One region of the Streptomyces tatrensis genome, then DNA from elsewhere that is predicted to be linked to it. Evidence: riboswitches for the same ligand, from Rfam matches in the RefSeq annotation. Region 1 holds a riboswitch; the other holds the start of a gene.
What was found. A riboswitch is a leader RNA that binds a small molecule or an ion and turns the genes downstream of it on or off. The one in region 1 is predicted to bind guanidine.
Positions count from the first base shown of each region.

Region 2: it holds a riboswitch for guanidine, as region 1 does, so the genes downstream of both, ACODT5_RS32375 (DMT family transporter) here and ACODT5_RS19635 (Ohr family peroxiredoxin) in region 1, are expected to answer to the same signal.

Region 1 covers NZ_JBMDLB010000011.1:873,773-883,919, forward strand. The annotation lists gene ACODT5_RS19620 (ATP-binding SpoIIE family protein phosphatase) at 1-1,938, shown strand, start outside; gene ACODT5_RS19625 (hypothetical protein) at 1,950-4,091, opposite strand; gene ACODT5_RS19630 (AraC family transcriptional regulator) at 4,336-5,355, shown strand; guanidine-III (ykkC-III) riboswitch at 5,414-5,477, shown strand; gene ACODT5_RS19635 (Ohr family peroxiredoxin) at 5,553-6,032, shown strand; gene ACODT5_RS19640 (aldehyde dehydrogenase family protein) at 6,022-7,359, opposite strand; gene ACODT5_RS19645 (flavin monoamine oxidase family protein) at 7,460-8,776, opposite strand; gene ACODT5_RS19650 (ABC transporter ATP-binding protein) at 8,831-9,934, opposite strand; gene ACODT5_RS19655 (ABC transporter permease) at 9,940-10,147, opposite strand, start outside.
Region 2 covers NZ_JBMDLB010000011.1:3,668,470-3,678,616, reverse strand. The annotation lists gene rdgB (RdgB/HAM1 family non-canonical purine NTP pyrophosphatase) at 1-307, shown strand, start outside; tRNA gene ACODT5_RS32405 (tRNA-Leu) at 361-435, opposite strand; gene ACODT5_RS32400 (HNH endonuclease) at 447-1,316, opposite strand; gene ACODT5_RS32395 (HNH endonuclease family protein) at 1,313-1,936, opposite strand; gene bcp (thioredoxin-dependent thiol peroxidase) at 2,080-2,547, opposite strand; gene ACODT5_RS32385 (DUF3618 domain-containing protein) at 2,612-2,980, shown strand; gene ACODT5_RS32380 (GroES family chaperonin) at 3,027-3,371, shown strand; guanidine-III (ykkC-III) riboswitch at 3,440-3,533, shown strand; gene ACODT5_RS32375 (DMT family transporter) at 3,565-3,885, shown strand; gene ACODT5_RS32370 (transglycosylase domain-containing protein) at 3,903-6,347, opposite strand; gene ACODT5_RS32365 (ABC transporter permease) at 6,546-7,376, shown strand; gene ACODT5_RS32360 (ABC transporter permease) at 7,438-8,304, shown strand; gene ACODT5_RS32355 (ABC transporter ATP-binding protein) at 8,307-9,290, shown strand; gene ACODT5_RS32350 (DUF1707 SHOCT-like domain-containing protein) at 9,409-10,147, shown strand, end outside.

The sequences.
Region 1 (10,147 bases):
GACTTCCTGTGGGCCGAGGACGCGCGGATCATCGACGACCGGCTGCGGGAGGTGCTGCGCAGCGGGAGCCCCCTGATCGGTTTCAACGCGACCGCGCGCACCTTGGACGACTCGAGGGGCGGCCGGGTCGTGACCATCCAGGCGTTCCGGCTGCAGGAACCCGACGCCCGTCCGATGGGTGTGGCGGCGGTGTTCACGGACGTCACCGACCACGAGCGGTCGCGCGGGCGCCTGGACCTGCTGTACCGCGCGACGGGCGCGCTGGGCGGTTCGCTGTCCGTCCTGCGCACCGTCGAGGACCTGGTCAAGATCCTGGCGCCCGCCTTCGGCGATTGTGCCGCGGTGGATCTCGCGGAGACCGTTCTGACCGGCGGCGAGCCGGCCGCTGACGGGCATCCCGCGCGGCCCTTCATCCGGATGGCCGTCGCCGGAGCGGACGCGGACGTGCTGCGTACGGGTACGGCCCGCTTCGCCGCTCCCCTCGCGGCGGGCGCGCCCGAGCCGGCCGGACCCTTGGTGCGGGAGTGCCGGGGAGAGCTGGTCACCGGGCTCGGAACCCGTCCCACCGCGCCCCCGGGCGACGCCGCCCCGGAGTGGGCCACGGCCGTACCGGGTGCGCATTCGGCGATGACGGCGCCGTTGTGCGTGCGGGGCATCAGGTTCGGACGGATCACGCTCTGGCGCACGGGGAACGCTCCCCCGCTGGTCGAGGACGACCTGGTGCTTCTGGAGGAGATCGCCGCCCGTGCGGCCGTCGCCGTGGACAACGCGCGGCGGTACACCAAGGAACGCCGCACGGCCGTGGGCCTGCAGCGCAGCCTCCTGCCGCCGGCCACCTCGGAAACGCCCGCGCTGGAGGCCGCCGGCCTCTACCTGCCCGCCGACGCGGACAGCGGAGTGGGCGGCGACTGGTTCGACGTCATCCCCCTGTCGTCGGCCCGGGTCGCCCTGGTGGTCGGGGACGTCGCCGGTCACGGGCTGCACGCCACGGCCATGATGGGGCGCCTGCGCAGCGCCGTACGGGCGATGGCGGACCTGGAACTGGAACCCGAGGAACTGCTGGCGCACGTGGACGACATGGTCCTGCAGGTCGCCGCCGAGGCGGAGAGCGAGGACTCGGAGGACGGCGAGGCGGGCACGCTGCTGCGCGGCGGACCGGCCGGTGCCACCTGCCTGTACGCCGTCTACGACCCGGTGACCCACAGGTGCGTCATGGCGAGCGCCGGACACCCGCCGCCGGCCGTGGTCGGCCCGGACGGAACCGTGGAGTACGTCGAGCTGAGCCCCGGGCCGCCCCTGGGGGTCGGCGGCTGGCCCTTCGAGCCGGTCGAACGCGATCTGCCTCCGGGGAGCGTCCTCGCCCTGTACACCGACGGCCTGATCGAACGCGGAGCGGGGGACGTCGACGAGGGAATGCGCGACCTGGCGGAGCGCCTGCTGCGCGCGGACGTACTGGGCCGGCCGCTGCGCGAGGCCCGGCACGACATCGTGGAAGGGTTGCCGCCGGGCCGGCTGAAGGACGACGTCACCCTCCTGCTGGCCCGTACCCGGGCGGTGGACGACGCCTCCGTCGCGACCTGGGTGCTCGACGCCGACCCGGCGGTCGTCGGCGACGCGCGCCGACTCGTCCTGGACCAGCTGACCGCCTGGGACCTCGACGAGCTCGCCTTCAGCACGGAGCTCATCGTCAGCGAGCTGGTCACCAACTCCATTCGCCACGCCGGTGGTCAGGTCCGGCTCCGGCTGATCCGGGCGGACACCCTCACGTGCGAGGTCTCGGACTCCAGCAACACCCAGCCGAGGATGCGGCGTGCGAGGAGCGAGGAGGAAGGCGGCCGCGGCCTGTACATCGTCGCCCAGCTCTCGCACCGCTGGGGCAGCCGCTACACGGTGGGGGGCAAGACCGTCTGGTCCGAACAGGCCCTGCCCCCCGCTTGACGGGCCGGTCGCTACGGAGCGGCCGCCACCGGCATGACGTGGCCGAGCAGGCCCTCCTTCACGTAAGGCCCTTCACAGTCGGCCCTGTTGGAGACGAAGTGGTCGAACACGGAGGGTGCGTAGCACCGGTAGAGGGGCACCGATCCCGGCACCGCGCTGGTGTACACGTATCCGACCGCGCCGAGGGGCTGTTGGCCCTCGCATCCCGGGTCGCGGGTCAGCAGCGAGTGGTTCACCACCTTGCACTCGTAGAGCCGGACCGTGCCGGGCGCGGGGTCCCGCAGCACCTTCCACACCCCCTCGTGGGTGAACCCGGCGGGCAGGGAGCGTGAGGAGGCGAGGTGGCCGGCGTGGGGGCGGTGGCCGCGGACCAGCGGTACGTACGGGGTGGTGTGGCCGTCGGCTCCCTCCCAGGTGCGCAGGTATCCCTCGGCTCCCCGCATGAGCTCGTCCACCACGTCCTGGCCGCCGGTGACCCGGATGTCCTCGATCCAGTCGGGTACGAGGCCGTAGTGGGTGCCGCCGCCGTCGGTGTTGACGTCCCAGACGCGCGAGCCGGTGACCTGCCGGTCGAGGACGGAGCCGCCGTCGGGGCTGCGGAAGGGGTAGACGACGGGGTTCCCGGCCGCGGCCCGGGGGCCGGGGAGCCAGGCGAAGCCGTTCATGTCGGTGCCGATCCCGTACCCGGCTCCGTACGTGGCCCGCAGGGCGGCGTGCCTGCGCGCCTCGGCGGTGAAGGCGGGCGCCTCGTACATGTGGCCCGTGATGAAGCCGCCCAGGCGGTAGACCCGCTCGGTCCAGTTGTCGTCCATCCAGCCGTGGGTGGACAGCACGCCGGAGTAGCGTTCGGCTTCGAGCATGCGCAGCGCCTGGTTGGCCGCCTTGACGCTCATGTGGTCGATTTCCAGCATCATGTTGCGCTTGGTCATGCCCAGCACCGCGTACTCGCCCAGTGCGGTCAGGCCCCGGCGGTTGCACTGCGCGGCGGCGGCCTGCAAGGAGGCGCCGTAGTCGGGCAGTTCGACGCCTTCCGGCAGGGCGCTCCGGATCCGGGCCTCGGCCTCGGTATCGGCCCCGGAGGCTCCGGTGTCCTCGGCCGTCGCGGCGGCGGCCGCCTGTGCGTGGCCCGCCTCGTGGCCTTCGGCGGCGAGCCCGAAGCCGATCGGGTTGTCGTGCTCGGCGCCGGGGCAGGGCTCCGTGCTCCAGAAGGTGCCCGTCGACAGGAACTGGCCGACGTTGATGGCCATGCCCTGGGTGCCCGAGTCGAACCGGACGCCGCACAGGGCGTTGTCGAACTTGTGGCACAGGAACATGCTGCGCACGCCCAGCCGGTGCAGTTCGTCGAGTCCGCGGTCGATGTCGGCCATGGTGCAGCGGGCGCCGTCCAACACCTGCTTGCAGCCGAACGGTTCGGAGGCCTCCACCCCGAGGACCACGGCGAGCTTGCCCTCCTGGATGACCTTGCGCGCCTGGTCGGGCTCCGTGACGACCCGGAACCAGCCCTTGCCGGCGCCGCCGTACATGGCGTCGACGTGGTCCTGGAGCTCGTACGTCTTCTGGATCTGGAGCCTGATCGCGGTCATCTCGTCGCAGCCGCGGTCCTTGAAGAAGTAGAGGGAGCAGATGACGCCGTTGGTGACCATGTCGTTCACCAGGATCCGCTGGCCGCCCCGCCAGGCCCGCTCCACCCAGGCGTAGTACGTCTGCTGGTGGGTGGCGGAGTCGTGGGCCGGCCAGTCGCGGAACGTCGGCCAGCCGGTCGGGTCGTGCCGCCCGTCACCGCCCTTGGTGATCATGTCGAAGAGGGCGAGGACGCCGTTGGGGTAGTGCTCGGGGCAGTCCTTGAGGGCGTCCGCCGCCCCCGCCGGGGAGAAGACCTTTCCGCAGACCAGGCGTCCTCCGAAGCCCTCATCGGACATCAGGTGCACGTGCCCGTCGACGTATCCGCGGACCCGGCCCTGGGCGTCGGTGCCGGTGAACGGCTCCCCGGCGACGTTGACCTGCGAGTCGGGGGCCGGGCGGGCCACGGGCTCCCACCACCGCGTGCCCGCCGCCGCGCCGGCGGCCTGGGGGCCGAGCAGCAGGGCGACCAGCGCGAGGACCAGGCCGGTTACCAGGTACCGGCTTCGCCCGAGGGCTCTTCGTCGGTTCATCCCCATCCCTCTCTCCTTCACGATGCGTTCATGACAAGACATGACAAGGGCGCGGCAGGGGCGCCGCACGGGCACGACAGGAGCCCGGCAGGGGCGCGGACCAGGGCCGAAGGCCGACCTTAGGAGCTGCCCGCGGCGCCGTCATTCACCCCGGCGGCCAAGGCGTTGACTCTCCGGACCGGCACCCGGCGCCGCCCCGCGGGCGGTGTTGACGGGGACGGTGCGCCCGCATTGACTGACCGACGTGTCAGCCAACGAGCCGCCCCTCGTCACCGCGTGCTACGCCCTCGCCGTCCTGAGCGCCACGGCGGAGGGCGCCGGCGGGCCGGCTCCCCGGGCCTCCCCCACGGACCGGCCGGACTTCGGCGAGGTGCGCGCGCTGTGGGACGAAGTACTCGCAGCGGTGGGCGCCGGCCCGCACACCGGGCTCCTCGTGGGCGACCGCATCAGGCCCGAGGGCCTGCACATCCTGGGCCACCTCGTCCTCACCTGCGCCAGCCTCGCGGACGCCGCGCGGGCGGCCGAGCGCTACCACCCGCTGGTGAGCCGGTCGGGCCGGGTGACCCTGGACCGCCAGGGCGGCGTCGGCCGGGTCTGCTACCGGCCGGCCGCCGGCCCGGCGGCCATGCACCCCCAGCGGGTGGAGGCGATCGTCAGCAGCATGGTGCGGGCGGGCCGCTGGATCGCCGGCGACGGCTGGGCGCCCGTGGCCGTGTCGTTCGCCCATCCCCGCCGGGGCTCGGCGGAGCCCTACGCCCACGTCCTCGGCTGCCCCGTCACCTTCGGCGCCGCGGAGACCGCGATCACGGTCGCCGACGCGGACCTCGACCGGCGCCGCCCCCTCTACGACCCGGCGCTCAACGCCCTGCACCGGGCCTACGCCGACCGGCTCCTGCACCGGCTGTCCGCGGCGGTGACCGTCGCCGAGCGCGTACGGCAGTGGCTGGAGGGCGCAGCGCTCGCGGACGCGGTCATCGAGGGACCCGCCAGGGAGCTCAGCCTCGGCGTCCGGACCCTGCGCAGGGCCCTGCAGGCGGAGGGCACCTCGTGGCGCGCGCTCCTCGACACCGCCCGCCACGGCCGGGCCGGGCGGCTGCTGGAGACCACGGACCTGCCGCTGGACCGGATAGCGCCGCTCGTCGGCCTGAGCGGTGCGACGGCCCTGGTCCGCGCCTTCAACAGGTGGGAGGGCATGCCTCCGGGGGCGTACCGGAGCCGGTACCGGCCCGCGTCCGCGGATCGCGACGGGGCCGGCCGCGGGTGAGGAGGGTCACCGCGGGCGGCGCCCCGGAGGGCCGTCCGCGTTGCTAGATTGTCCGGCGGCCGACGCGAGACCCGAGGCCCCGGACGAGATGCGCCGTACCCGGTTACGCACGACGACGCGCGAGGTGCCGCACGAGCGGCGCCTTCCGCTGTCCGCACCCGGGCAGCGTCCTCGTCGAGCAAGATGGGCCGTACGCCATGACCGCGCCACTCACCCGCAGCCTGTACCGGACGACCGCGCACGCCGCCGGGGGACGTACCGGATCCGTCCGCACCGACGACGGGCGCCTGGACGTCCGCCTGGCCCCGCCGCGCAAGAAGGTCCCGGGCACCACCAACCCCGAGCAGCTGTTCGCGGCCGGTTTCGCCGCCTGCTTCACCTCCGCGCTCGCGGAGGTCGCCGCCGAGTTCGGGGCGGACGCCTCCGCCGCGCGCGTGGCGTGCGAAGTGCAGCTCGGCACCACGGACACGCCTGCCGGCTACGGCCTCGCGGTGGCCCTCACCGTCAGCCTCCCCGGCTGGCGGGCGGCGGACCTCCAGCCGCTGCTGCACCGGGCGGACGCGGTCTGCCCCTACTCGCAGGCGGTACGCGGCAACGTACCGCTGACGCTCCTGGCCCTGGACGACCCCGGTCACGACCCCGCCCCCGGTGAGGCGGAGCCCCCGCTCACAGCATGACGTGCTTGACCTGGGTGTAGTCCAGGAGACCGGACAGGGAGAGGTCGCTGCCGTAGCCCGAGTGTTTGACTCCGCCGTGGGGCATCTCGGAGACCGTGGTGCCGTGGGTGTTCACCCAGACGATTCCGGTGTGCAGGGAGCGGGTGGCGCGCATCGCGCGGTCGTGGTCGGTGGTCCACACGCTCGCGGCCAGGCCGAAGCGCACCCCGTCGGCGAGGTACAGGGCCTCGGCCTCGTCGGCGAAGGGCTGGACGGTCACTACGGGTCCGAAGATCTCCTCCTGCACGATCTCGTCGTCCTGGCGGACGCCCGCGACGACGGTGGGTTCGTGGAAGAAGCCGGGGCGCGGGAGCCGGCTGCCGCCGGTGACGATCCCGGCATGGGGCGGCAGACGGTCCAGCAGCCCCTGTACGGAGGCCAGTTGGGCGGTGTTGTTGAGGGGGCCGAAGTCGGCGCCCGCGCGGAGCCCGGCTGCCTCGGCGGCGAAGGCCGCGAGGAACGCGTCGTGGATCCGGTGGTGGACCAGGAGCCGGGTGGGCGCGGTGCAGTCCTGGCCGGCGTTGTAGTAGGCGACCGCGGCGAGGGCGGCGGCGGTGGCCTTCACGTCCACGTCCTCGTGGACGATGACGGGTGCGTTCCCGCCGAGTTCCAGGTGGACGCGCTTGAGGCCGGCCGCGGCGGCCGCCGCGATCTCCTGTCCGGCCCGGACGCTGCCGGTGACGGCGATCAGGGCGACCGCCGGATGGGCGGTGAGGGCGCGGCCGGTGTCGCGGTCTCCGCAGACGACGTTGAGCACGCCCGGCGGCAGGTGTTCCGCGGCGATCCGGGCCAGGAGCACGGACGAGGAGGGGGTGGTGTCGGCGGGCTTGAGCACGGTGGTGTTTCCGGCGGCGATGGCCGGAGCGATCTTCCAGGCGGCCATCATCAGCGGGTAGTTCCAGGGGGTGATCTGGGCACAGACCCCGACCGGTTCGCGGCGCAGCAGGGAGGTGCGGCCCTCGGTGTACTCGGCCGCGGCGGCGCCGGGGAGGTTCCGCGCGGCTCCGGCGAAGTAGCGGACGGCGTCGGCGATCGCGGGCAGCTCGTCGTCCCGGAACTGCTCGGCGGGCTTGCCGGTGTCCCCGGTCTCGGCGGTGGTGAAGGCCTCCGCATGCGCCTCGATGGCGTCGGCGATGCCGAGGAGAGCCCGCTGCCGCTCTGCCGGGGTGGTGGTGGACCAGTGCCCGTACGCGGCCGCCGCGGCGAAGCAGGCCGCGTCCGTGTCGGCGGGGCCCGAGCGCGGGGCGTGGCGGTGCACGCGGCCGGTGGCGGGGTCGGTGAGGGTCATGGTCGCGCCCGAGGCGGCGGGCCGGTCCACTCCCCCGATGTGGTTGTGCAGGGGCGGCCCGACAGGGTGGTGCGGGGGCTCCACGGGGTCGTGCGCGGTGTCAGCCACGGCGCAGCGCCTCCTCGGCGGCGGCGCGTCCGGTGCGGACGGCGCCCTCCATGTAGCCGGCCACCCACTGGTCGGATCCGCAGACGTAGAAGGGGGGTTCGTGGGTGCCGTGCCGGGGGCCGACGGCCATGACGTCTCCGGGGGTCCACTGGGTGACGTACCCCTGGGTCCACGGGTCGGTGCCCCACATGCGGGTGAACGTGGCGATCGGCCGGTACGCCTCGTCGCCGTAGAGGCGCGCGATGTCGGCCAGCAGTTCGGCGGTGCGCAGGGGGGCGGGCATGCCGAGGAGGACGCCGTAGCGTTCCGGCGGGACGAGGGCGGAGAGGATGCCCTCGCTCTGCGGCCAGGTGCTGCCGAGGACCCCTTCGCTTTCGGAGAGGCCGCTGAGGCCCCGGTCGCGCCAGAAGGGTCTGGCGTAGGCGGCGGTGAACTTGGCGGCGAGGGCGTGGCGTTGGCGGTGCAGGGAGGAGAGCCGCTCGTCGGACACCCCGGTGACGGCGACCGAGCGGAGCGGGCCGGCCGGGAGGGCGCTGACCACGGCGGCGGCGGTGAGGGTTTCGCCGCCGGCCAGGCGTACGGAGCTGCGGCCGGGCCGCCGTATCGCGACCTCCTCGACGGGTGAGCCCGTACGGATCCGGCCGCCGAGGGACTCGGCCATGCGCAGGGCCACGGTCGCCGAGCCCTCGGCGACGCGCAGGCCCTCCCACGCGTCGTACTCGTAGTGGCCGGTGCCGGGTACGGCGGCGTGTTTGCGGAGGGCCGCCAGCAGGGAGGTCCGTTCGCACGAGCCGTCGGCGAGGGCGAGTTGGCCGATCTCCCACAGGCGTACGACGGCCGGGGTGGCGCCCTGGGCGCGGAGCCAGTCGCCGACGGACAGCCGGTCGAGGTGCGCGGCCTCGGGATGGGACCAGGGGTCGGCCGGGTCGACGGTGGTGGCGAGCCCCGTGAAGGCGGCGGTGACCTTGGCATGGCAGGCGTCGTCGCCGGGGCCGAACCAGTGGGGCGGGTCCGTGGCCGAGACCCCTTCGGGGGTGGCGCGGACGAGGGCGCCGGGCTCGGCGACGTAGCTGGGGACCAGGGTGAGGCCCAGCTCCGCCGCCAGGGTGGTGTAGGCGGTGTGGGCCCGGCCCACCACCTCCCCGCCGAGCTGGACCAGCCGGCCGTCGGGGAGGGTGGTCTGCTCGACGCGTCCGCCGACGCGGGCGCGGGCCTCGACGACGAGGACGTCGGCCCCGCCCGCGGCCAGGTCGCGCGCGGCGGCGAGACCTGCCAGTCCGGCGCCGAGCACGATGACGTCGTGGTTCATGGGTGTGCTTCCTTCGGTCGGTGCCGGATGGCAGCGGAGCTCTGGGGGGAGCGGTCAGTCGAGGACCAGGCAGTGTTCGGGGTTCCAGCCGATCTCGACCCGCTCGCCGCCGCTCCAGCGGTCCTCCATGCGGGAGCGGACGGTGTTCTGCTCCAGGACGGACACCGTGACGCCCGGGGCCAGTTCGATGAGGTAGGTGGTGGTCGGGCCGGAGTACACGGTCTCCCGGACGACTCCGCTGACCTGGGCCATGCCCGGTTCGAAGCCGGAGAGCCAGATCTTCTCGGGGCGGATCGAGAGGCTGACCCGGCTGCCGTCGGGGACGCCGGACCGGGTGCCGACGGGCAGGGCGGGGCCCTGGTCGAGGAGGACACGGCCGGAGCGGTAGGTCCCCGGGACCAGGTTGGAGGTGCCCATGAAGGAGGCGACGAAGCTGCTCGTGGGGCGTTCGTACACGTCCTCCGGTGTGCCGCACTGCTCGATGCGGCCCTCGTTCATGACGGCGAGGCGGTCCGACATGGTCAGGGCCTCGTCCTGGTCGTGGGTGACGAAGACGAAGGTGATGCCGACTTCCCGCTGGATCTGCTTGAGCTCGACCTGCATCCTGCGGCGCAGTTTCAGGTCGAGGGCGGCCAGCGGCTCGTCCAGGAGCAGGACTTGGGGCCGGTTGACCAGGGCGCGGGCGAGGGCGACGCGCTGGCGCTGGCCGCCGGAGAGCGTGGGCGGTTTGCGGCCGGCCAGTTCCCCGAGCTGTACGAGGTCCAGCATGTCGCCGACGCGTTGGCGGATCTCGGCGCGGGGGACGCCGCTGCGCTTGAGGCCGAAGGCCACGTTGTCGGCGAGCGAGAGGTGGTCGAAGAGGGCGTAGCTCTGGAAGACGGTGTTGACGTTGCGCTTGTTGGGCGGCAGACCTGTGACGTCCTCGCCGTCGAGCAGGACGCTGCCGTCCGTGGGGTCGATGAAGCCTCCGGTCATGCGCAGCAGGGTGGTCTTGCCGCAGCCGGAGGGGCCGAGGAGGGAGAAGAACTCGCCCGGGGCGATGTCGAGGGTGACGTCGTGGACGGCGTAGGCGTCCGTGTTGCGGTACTGCTTGGCGACCCGGTCGAGGCGGACGGCGGGGTGCGCGTCCGCGGGCGGATCGGGGTTCGGGTGCTGCATGGGTGTCACTTCCCCGGGAGCAGGTCGAGGCCGCCCCGGCGGCCGAAGAGGCGCGGGATGGCGAGGGCGAACGCGATGAGGGCGATGGAGCCGACGAGCATCAGGGTGCCGACGGCGTTGATGGTGGGCTGGACGCCGAACCTGATCGCCGAGTAGATGCGGACGGAGAGCGGTTGCGGGTCGACGCCGGTGGTGAAGTAGGCGAGGACGAAG
Region 2 (10,147 bases), 2.8 Mb from region 1:
GGCGAACCTGGACCTGCTCCTGGCCCAACTCGGCGACATCGCCGACGAACACCGCGGCGCCCACTTCTTCTGCGCGGCCGCCCTCGCCCTCCCGGACGGCACGGAACGCGTGGTCGAAGGCCGCCTCCTGGGCACCCTGCGCCACACCCCGGCCGGCACGGGCGGCTTCGGCTACGACCCGATCCTCCAGCCCCTGAACGAGTCCCGCACCTGCGCGGAACTCACGCCGACGGAAAAGAACGCCATCTCCCACCGAGGCCAGGCCTTCCGAGCCTTGGTCCCGGTGGTGAGGGAGCTGCTGGGCTGAGCGGGTAATGCCGACGGCCGGTGACCATCAGAAATGGTCACCGGCCGTAGCTGTGGGCCCGGTGGGATTCGAACCCACGACACACCGGACCTAAACCGGCGCCCTCTAGCCAGCTGGGGTACGGACCCGCGCGACCACCTTACTGGTCGGCGGTGGCTCGTTGCGATGGGATACCCGACCTTGATCGCTTGGCGAAGGTCGGAGTCTGGCTGTGGCAGGAGGGACACAAGTAGCGGAGGTTCTCCCGGCGGTTGTCCAGCCGGTCGCCGTTCACGTGGTCGATCTCCAAGACGAGCCTCCGACCGCGCCAGACATTCCCGATGCCACACTCCGCGCATGTATGTGGCACTCCGAGGTCGTCCAAGGCTCGGCGCAACGTCGCCGTCTTGGTGCGAGAGGAGCCGGCTTCGAGTCGCCTCAGGATCTCCGTCGACGACATGCGCGCGGGGGAGGGGTGGCCGATGGTGTGCCCCTGGCCAGTGAAGTGCTCTGTAGCCAGCCCGTATTCTTCGATGCTCCGCCTGGCTTTGGCACGTGCGGCGCCGTCGACGGGGTGGTGGCCGAGCGCGCGCATGACCCCTGCCATGCTCTTCGCTCCGGCGACGGCGGGTGCGATCTCCTCGAGGGTGAAGTGGTGGCGCGACGAGGGACTACCTCGACGGGGGAAATGAGACGTGTCTATCCCGAACCGTTCGAGGAGCTTGGCGATGTGAACGTGGGCGCTGTTGTATGGCTCGACGCCCATGTAAGCGAGCATTCCCGTGATGCTGTCCGAGTGGGCGGCCGCTTCGCGGAGCCGCTCTACTGTGTACCGCTGCCGGACCCGTTCAGGTAGTGGCTCGTCGGCGAAGTGCGAAGTGTCGATGCCGTAGTGGGCCAGCCTGTCGCGCAGATATCGGCGAGGGCCGGCCAGCAACAGGGTGTCCAGAAGTCTCATGAAGTCGACCATGCTGGTGGCCAGTGGCGCGGTTCGACTCAACCGGTCCCGCGTGTACCTGACTTTGCTCATGCCGACATCCTTGCCTTGCGGCCGCGGTACGTGTCTGTAGCCGCAGGGCAGTTGGGGCAGAGGATTCGAAGGTTCTCCTGCCGGTTGTCCCACCACTCGCCATTGATGTGATCGACCTCGTGTCGGAGCGGTTTGTCGTTCCACATCGTGCCGACGCCGCACTCGGCGCATTCCTCGGAAACGCCGACCTTCAGCAACTCTCGTCGCAAGCGCTGGCCAGGGACACGGCCGTCCTGCGGATCCCTGAGCGAGAGCGCCGGTCCGAGAGAGCCCTTGGGGCGCCTCCGGGTGGCGACGAAATGCGATGTGTCGATGCCGAGAGCCGCGATCCGCCGCGAGATATGTGTCTGGTTGCCGCCGACGTTGCTGATACCGAGTCGGCTGACCACCTCCGAGATGGATGTGGACTCGGCCACCAGCTCCCGGAGTCGCTCCGCCGTGTGCCGTGCCCATTTCGTGGGGAAGTGGGAACAGTCGATTTCCGCTTCCCGCATCTTCGTCCGTAGATAGCGCCTGCTGCCGCTGCTCGGCGTGCCGCCGCACCACCGGACTGCGTCGTCCCAGTTGCTCGTCTCGCGGGCTGCGGCTTCCAGCAGTTCCCGCGTGTATCGGACGGCCATTGATTCCCCCTATCGGCCGCTCGTGCGGCCTTCGTACGGAATAACGGACCGATAGTCGGACGGTTACGGCCTAACTCGTCCGATAAACGGAACAGCCCGCACCGTTTGTCGAGTGCGGGCCGTTCCGGAGGGAGGGGCGGGAATCAGATGCCCAGGTCCTTGATGATCTTGGCTACGTGGCCCGTGGCCTTGACGTTGTAGAGGGCGCGTTCGACCTTGCCCTCCTCGTCGACGATCACCGTGGAGCGGATGACCCCGGTGACGGTCTTGCCGTACAGCTTCTTCTCGCCGAACGCCCCGTATGCCGTCAGGACCTCCTTCGAGGGGTCGCTGACCAGGGTGACCTTCAGGTGCTCCTGCTCGCGGAACTTCGCCAGCTTCTCCGGCTTGTCCGGGGAGACGCCGATGACGTCGTAGCCGGCCGTGGCCAGGACGGCCAGGTTGTCCGTGAAGTCGCAGGCCTGCTTGGTGCAGCCCGGCGTCAGGGCGGTCGGGTAGAAGTACACGATGACTTTGCGGCCCTTGTGGTCGGCGAGCGAGATCTCGTTGCCGTCCGCGTCGGGCAGGGTGAAGGCGGGGGCGATGTCGCCCGGCTCAAGTCGCTCGCTCATTCTCAACAGTCTCCTCAAGAGGGGATCGGTACGGTGTCGAGACTAAGCTGCTGACAGACTGTTCATGGTGGGCTACACCCGCCGAGGGACCGACCACGACGACGGAGGCAGCGCGGTGCCGGAAGCCAGGACCCCCGCACAGATCGAGGCGGACATCGTCCGCCGCCGCGAGCAGCTCGCCGAGGCGCTCGACGAGATCGGGGTGCGCCTGCACCCCAAGACGATCGTCGGGGACGCCAAGGCGAAGGTGGTCGGCAACATCGACCACGTCGTCGGCCGTGCGGTGGCGACGGTGAACCGCCTCGTCACCGATGCCGGTGACGCGCTGCGCCACGACGACGGCGCCCCGCGCATCGAGCGGATCGTGCCGGTCGCGCTGCTCGTGGTGGGTGTCGTGGGCCTGCTGGTGGTGTCGGCGCGACGAAAGCGCTGATGACCCTGTGGGGTGCGGGGCGGGTGTGGGCGGGTAGGTTCGGGCCGTGAGCGAGAACACCACTACCCACGACAAGCTGCCCATCCGCATGCTGCACGACCGCGTGCTCGTGAAATCCGATTCGCCGGAGGGTGAGCGCCGCTCGGGCGGCGGCATCCTGATTCCTGCGACGGCCGCGGTGGGCAAGCGGCTGGCCTGGGCCGAGGTGGTCGCGGTCGGGCAGAACGTACGGACCGTCGAGCCGGGGGACCGGGTGCTGTACGACCCCGAGGAGCGGGCCGAGGTGGAGGTGCGCGGGGCCACGTACCTGCTGATGCGGGAGCGGGACCTGCACGCCGTGGCCGCCGAGCGGCTGGAGGGGTCCGAGGACTCCACGGGGCTCTACCTTTAGCCCCCGAGCAGCCCCCGAGCAGAGTGTGAAAAGGGCCGGTGACCATCGTCACCGGCCCTTTTCGTTCGGTTTTGCTACGGTGGTGGGGAACCCCCGACGAGACGCGCCGTACCGGGTCGCCCTTGGCCAGTGGCCAGTGGCTGCATGACAAGACGACGCACCCCGTTCCGCTCTCGTCCCGGAGGTGCCTGTCATGGCCTGGGTTCTGCTCATCGTCGCTGGTCTGATCGAAGTCGCTTGGTCGATCGGCATGAAGTTCACCGACGGATTCACCCGGCTCTGGCCGAGCGTGTTCACGGGCGCCGGCATCGTGGCGAGCATGGTGCTGCTGTCGATCGCGGTCAAGACCCTGCCGATCGGTACGGCGTACGGCGTGTGGGTCGGCATCGGCGCGGCCGGTGCGGCGGTGGTCGGGATGGTCGCCATGGGGGAGCCCGTCACCGCCGCCCGGATCTTCTTCATCTGTCTGCTGCTGGCCGCCGTCGTCGGGCTGAAGGCGACCTCCGGTCACTGAGTCACCGGTTCACTGGGTTACTCCAGTAGGTCCGCCGGTGGGCGTAGGCCCTCGGTGGTGCCGCCTTGGGTGCCCGTGGTGGTGCCGTTCGTGGTGCCGCCGTCGGTCTGGCCGCCGTCCGTTTGACCTCCGGTGGTCTGGCCGCCGTCCGTCTGGCCGCCGGTGGTCTGACCCCCGTCCGTCTGGCCGCCCGTGTTCTGGCCTCCGTTGGTCTGCCCGCCCGTCGTCTGGCCCCCGTTCGTCTGTCCGCCCGTGGACGGGCTCCGGGTCGGGCGGCCGGGCCGGTTCGAGGGGCGGTCGCCCGGGGTTTCCTCCGGGGAGGGGGTCGGGTCCTGGTTCACGGGCGGGGGCGGCGGGGGCTGGTTGGCGCCCGGCATGAGCTCCAGGTCGAAGTCGACGGGGTCGGTGTCCGCCAGGGCCGTCTTCGTGTACTGGGCCCAGATCCGGGCCGGGTAGCCGCCGCCGCCGATGCGGGCCTCGCCCAGGGCTCCGTAGAGGGATTCCAGGGAGCCGGTGTCGGGGTCCTGGCCCATCATCGAGACGACGGTGACCAGGTTCGGGGTGTACGCCGCGAACCAGGCCGAGCGGTCCAGTTCGCCGGTGCCGGTCTTGCCGGCGGCCGGGTGGCCGGCGGCCAGGGCGGCCGTACCGGTGCCGTTGTCCACGACGCTGACCAGCATGGACGTGGTGGTGTCGGCGGCTTCGCGGCTGACGGCCTGGGCCGGGTCGCGCGGCGGGAGCGGGATGGTGTCCCCGGCCTTGGTGATCTTCTCGACGAAGGTGTGCGGGGTGTGGCGGCCGTGGGCGGCGAGGGTCGCGTAGGCCTGGGTCATGTCCAGGACGCTGGCTTGCATGGTGCCGAGCGCCATGGCCGGTCCCGCGTCGAAGTTCGGGGTGTTCTCGGGGATGCCGAGGGCGATGGCGGTCTGCTTGACCTTGTCGGTGCCGACGTCGACGACCATCTGGGCGAAGACGGAGTTGACGGAAAGGTCGGTGGCGGTGTTGACGGTGATGTTGCCGTAGCTGAGCTGCCCCTCGTTCTCCGGGGCGTAGGGGATGCGGCTGCCGACGACGCGTCGCTTGTTGTCGCCGTTGTAGATCGTGAACGGGGTGATCGTGCGGCCGTCCTGGGTGCGCGAGTCGTTCTGCACGGCGGAGGCGAAGACGAACGGCTTGAAGGTGGAGGCCACTTGGTAGTCGTGCCGGGTGGCGTTGTTGACGTACTGCTTGGTGTAGTCGATGCCGCCGTACATGGCGACGACCTTGCCGGTGGCCGGGTCGATGGAGACGGCTCCGGTGCGTACGACGCGGTCCGCCTTGCGCGTCTTGGGGTCGAGCTTGCTGACCATCTTGTCGTTGACGGCGTCGACGATGGCGGTCTGGCGGGTCTTGTCGATGGTCGTGGTGATGCGGTAGCCGCCCTCGGCGAGGGTCTTGTCGTCGAGGATCTTGTTCTGGGCGATGTAGTCCTTGATGGCCTCGACGAGGTAGCCGCGCTGTCCTGAGAGGCCGGCGGCCGGGCGGACCTTGCCGGGCTCGGGGAACTGGGTGGCCGCGCGTTCGGCGGGGGTCATCCAGCCCTTCTTGACCATGCCGTCGAGTACGTAGTTCCAGCGGGCGAGGGCGCGGCCGCGGCCCTGGGGGTGGGCGACGACGTCGAAGGCGCTGGGGGAGTTGAGGAGGGTGGCGAGGTAGGCGCCCTCGGCGGTGGTGAGCTTGCCGACGTCCTTGCCGTAGTAGGCCTGGGCGGCGGCCTGGATGCCGTAGGCGTTGCGGCCGAAGTAGCTGGTGTTCAGGTATCCCTCGAGGATGTAGTTCTTCGACTTCTCACGACCGAGCTTGATCGCGATGAAGAACTCCTTCACCTTCCGCTTGATCGTCTGTTCCTGGCCCAGGTAGTAGTTCTTGACGTACTGCTGGGTGATGGTCGATCCGGACTGGGTGCCCTTGCCGGTCGCGGTGTTCCAGGCGGCGCGCAGCATCGCGGCGGGGTCCACGGCGCGTTCGGAGTGGAAGTCGCGGTCCTCGGCGGCCAGTACGGCCTCCTGGACGGTCAGGGGGATCTGGGAGAGCTGCACGTTGACGCGGTTGACCTCGCCGTCGCGGGCGAGCTGGGTGCCGTCGGTGTAGAGGTAGACGTTGGACTGTGCCGTGGCGGCCGCGTTGGCGGGCGGGATGTGGACCAGCAGGTAGCCGGCCACGAGGGCGCCGCCGATGAGCAGGGCGAGCAGCAGGCACGCGCCCAGGACCATGCGCCAGGTCGGGAGGAGGCGGCGCCAGCCGGTGCGCTTGCGCTTGGCCTTCTTCGCCGCCTTGGCCCGCTCCTTCTCCGCTCTCTTCGCGTCCTTGGCCGTGGGGGGAGCTCCGGGTTGCGGGGGCGCGTCGGGGCCGGGGGCCCGCTGCCCGTCGGGGGTGTCGGGATCGCGAGGCGTCCATCCGGGCGGTGGTGACGGGTCGCTCATCTCCGGGACTCCTCGGCGCCGTACGAAATATCCACATCTGTACCTCATGCTGTCTACCCGATGGCCGCCGGTTCCGCTCCGGACGGGCGTAATTCGTTCGCGTGGATCGCCCCTCCGCACTAAGCTCGCGCGCTTTGGCCGACCTAGGAACGACGCAGCAACGATCCGGGAAACGGAGGGGATGTGGTGCGCGAGCCGATGGCCCGGCGAGCCGGGCTCTACGGGGCGGTCGCCGCCGGGGGCTTTCGCAGGTACGCGACCTACGGAACGGCCACCGCGGCCGGGGTGTTCACGAACACCGTGTTCGGCTTCATCCTGGCCTACACGTACATCGCGCTCTGGGACGAGCGGCCCGGGCTCGGCGGCTACGACCAGGCCGAGGCCCTCACGTTCATGTGGGTCAGTCAGGCGCTGCTGTCCGCGGGGGCGCTGATCGGCGGTGGCTTCCAGGAGGAGTTCCAAGAACGCGTCCGTACGGGTGACATCGCCGTCGACCTGTACCGTCCGGCCGATCTCCAGGCGTGGTGGCTCGCGGGTGACCTGGGCCGGGCGGTGTTCCAACTCCTGGGCCGCGGCGTGGCGCCGCTGGTGGTCGGCGCGCTCGCCTTCCAACTGGCGCTGCCCACCGCTCCGCTGCGCTGGCTGCTGTTCCTGGTCTCCGTGTTCCTCGGGCTGGTGGTGAGCTTCGCGCTGCGCTACCTGCTGGGGCTGGCGGCCTTCTGGCTGATGGACGGGGCCGGGATCAACATGATGGCCACCGTCGTCTCCATCTTCTTCTCCGGGATGCTGCTGCCGCTGACCGTGTTCCCGGGCGGCTTCGGGGAGTTCGTCCGCCTCCTGCCGTGGGCGGCGATGCTCCAGGTGCCGGTGGACGTGCTGCTCGGCGGGGGTTCGGGGGGCGCGGGTACGGGAGCCGCGGGTACGGCGGGGGCGCTGGGGTTCCAGGCCGCGTGGGCGGTGGTGCTGCTCGGGCTGGGGCGGCTGGTGCAGTCGGCGGCGACGCGGAAGGTGGTGGTCCAGGGTGGCTGAGCGGGTCGTGGAGGGCGGGGCCGGGGTGACCGCGTCGGCTGAGGTGACCGCGTCGGCTGAGGTGACCGCGTCGGCCGAGGTGGCGGCGGCGCCGGAACTGCTCGTCCCGCAGCGCAGCCGGGTCCTGGAAGGGCTGCGCGGTTACGGCCTGATCGCCGCGATGTGGATCCGGTCGACGATGACGTACCGCACGTCCTTCTTCCTCTCGACCTTCGGCAACGCGGCCATCACCCTCCTCGACTTCGTCGCGATCACGATCATGTTTTCGCACGTGGACGAGCTGGGCGGCTTCACGCTGCCCGAGATCGCCCTGCTGTACGGGTCCTGCTCGGCCTCCCTGGGCCTGGCCGACCTGCTGCTCGGCAACACCGACCGGATCGGCGCCCGGGTCCGCGACGGCTCCCTCGACACCATGCTGGTCCGCCCGGTCCCGGTGCTCGCCCAGGTGGCGGCCGACCGCTTCGCGCTGCGCCGGCTGGGGCGGATCGTGCAGGGGCTCGCGGTGCTGGGGTGGGCCGTCTCGGAGCTGGACCAGCTGCACTGGACGGTCGGGAAGGTGCTGATGGTGCCCGTGATGATCACGGCCGGGGCGGCGATCTTCGGCGCGGTGATGGTGGCCGGGGCGGCCTTCCAGTTCCTCGCCGGGGACGCGGCGGAGGTGCAGAATAGCTTCACCTACGGCGGCTGCACCATGCTCCAGTACCCGCCGACCGTCTTCGCGAAGGATCTGCTGCGCGGGGTGACCTTCATCGTGCCGCTCGCCTTCGTCAACTGGCTGCCCGCCCTGTACGTGCTGGGCCGGCCCGATCCGCTGGGGCTGCCGGGGTGGGTGTCGTACGCGAGCCCGCTCGTGGCCTTCGTGGTGTTCCTCCCCGCGTCGCTGGCCTGGCGCGCCGGGGTCCGTTCGTACCGCAGCACGGGGAGCTAGCCATGCCGGATCCGGAAGCGCTGATTTCACTGCACGAGGTCGAGAAGGTCTTCGACGTACGCCGCAGGGTGGGCCTGGTGCGCCGGGAGAAGCGGCAGGTCAGGGCCGTGGACGGGATCAGCTTCGAGGTGAGGCGGGGCGAGATGGTCGGCTACATCGGGCCCAACGGCGCCGGCAAGTCGACCACCATCAAGATGCTGACCGGCATCCTCACGCCGAGCGGCGGCCGGCTGCGGGTCGCCGGCATCGATCCGGCGCGGGAGCGGCTGCGCCTCGCGCACCGGATCGGCGTGGTGTTCGGGCAGCGCACGACGCTGTGGTGGGACCTGCCGCTGAAGGACTCGTACGCGCTGATGCGGCGGATGTACCGGATCCCGCCGGCGCGGTTCGCGCAGAACATGGAGCGCTGCGTGGACCGGCTCGACCTCGCCGAGCTGCTTGACGTACCCGTACGGCAGTTGTCGCTGGGGCAGCGGATGCGCGGGGACATCGCGGCGGCGCTGCTGCACGACCCCGACGTGCTGTACCTGGACGAGCCGACGATCGGGCTGGACGTGGTGAGCAAGGCGAGCGTACGGGGCTTCCTGCGGCAGCTGAACGAGGAGCTCGGTACGACGGTGCTGCTGACCACGCACGATCTCCAGGACATCGAGCAGCTGTGCGAGCGGGTGATGGTGATCGACCACGGGCGGCTGGTGTACGACGGCTCGCTGGGCGGGCTGCACACGGCGGGCGGCGCGGACGGTGCGGTGGTGAGCGAGCGGACGCTGGTGGTGGACCTGGAGCGGGAGCTCCCGCCGATCGAGGTGGCGGGGGCGCGGGTGGTGAAGGTGGAGGGCGCGCGGCAGTGGCTGGCGTTCCCGGCGCGGGCCTCGGCGGCTCCGCTGGTGGCGGCGGTGGCGGCGGAGTATCCGCTGCTGGACCTGTCGGTGCGGGAGCCGGACATCGAGGACGTGATCGCGCGGATGTACGCGGGGCGGGGGTAGAGCGGGGCGGAGGTAGAGCGGGGCGGAGGTAGAGCGGGGATAAATCAGGGACAACCCTGAGCCGGAGCGGGGTTCGGGGCCGTACCGCTCGTCGGGGTGACTGCATAGGCTGGTCTTCATGAGTGACGAGCGGCCTGAGAAGCCGGTGCCCGAGAAGTCGCGGTCCGAGGGGTCGCTGCCGGAGCCGGCGCTGCCCGGAGGGCCGTCGCCCTCGCCATTGCCCTCGCCGGCGCCGCTGCCGGAGCTGCGGGCTTCGGACGCCGACCGGGAGCGGGTGGTGGACCGGCTGCGGGACGCCGTCGCCGAGGGCCGGCTCGACATGGACGAGTTCGAGGAGCGCCTGGACGCGGCCTACCGGTCCCGCACGTACGCGGAGCTCGAACCGCTGACGCGGGATCTGCCCGCGCTCGGTGCGACGGCCCCGATCGCGGCCGCCCCGGTGGCTCCGGTCGGGCTGACGAAGGCGGTGCCGGCGGGTTCGCAGGCCGACTGGCCCGCCCGGATCGTGGGCGGCGGAGGGATGGCGGGCGGCCCGGCGATGGCCGTGGCGGTCATGTCGGGCTTCCAGCGCAAGGGCAACTGGACCGTGCCCGCCCGTTTCCACGCCGTGGCGTTCTGGGGCGGAGGCGAGCTCGACCTGCGCGAGGCGAACTTCGCGGAGCGGGAGGTGGTGATCAACTGTGTCGCCGTCATGGGCGGCATCCAGATCATCGTGCCGCCGGGCGTCGAGCTCGACGTACGCGGCATCGGCGTGATGGGCGGCTTCGACCAGACGGACAGCCCCGGCCCGGTGGAGCCGGGGGCTCCGAGGGCGGTCGTGACGGGCCTTGCCTTCTGGGGCGGGGTCGAGGTGAAGG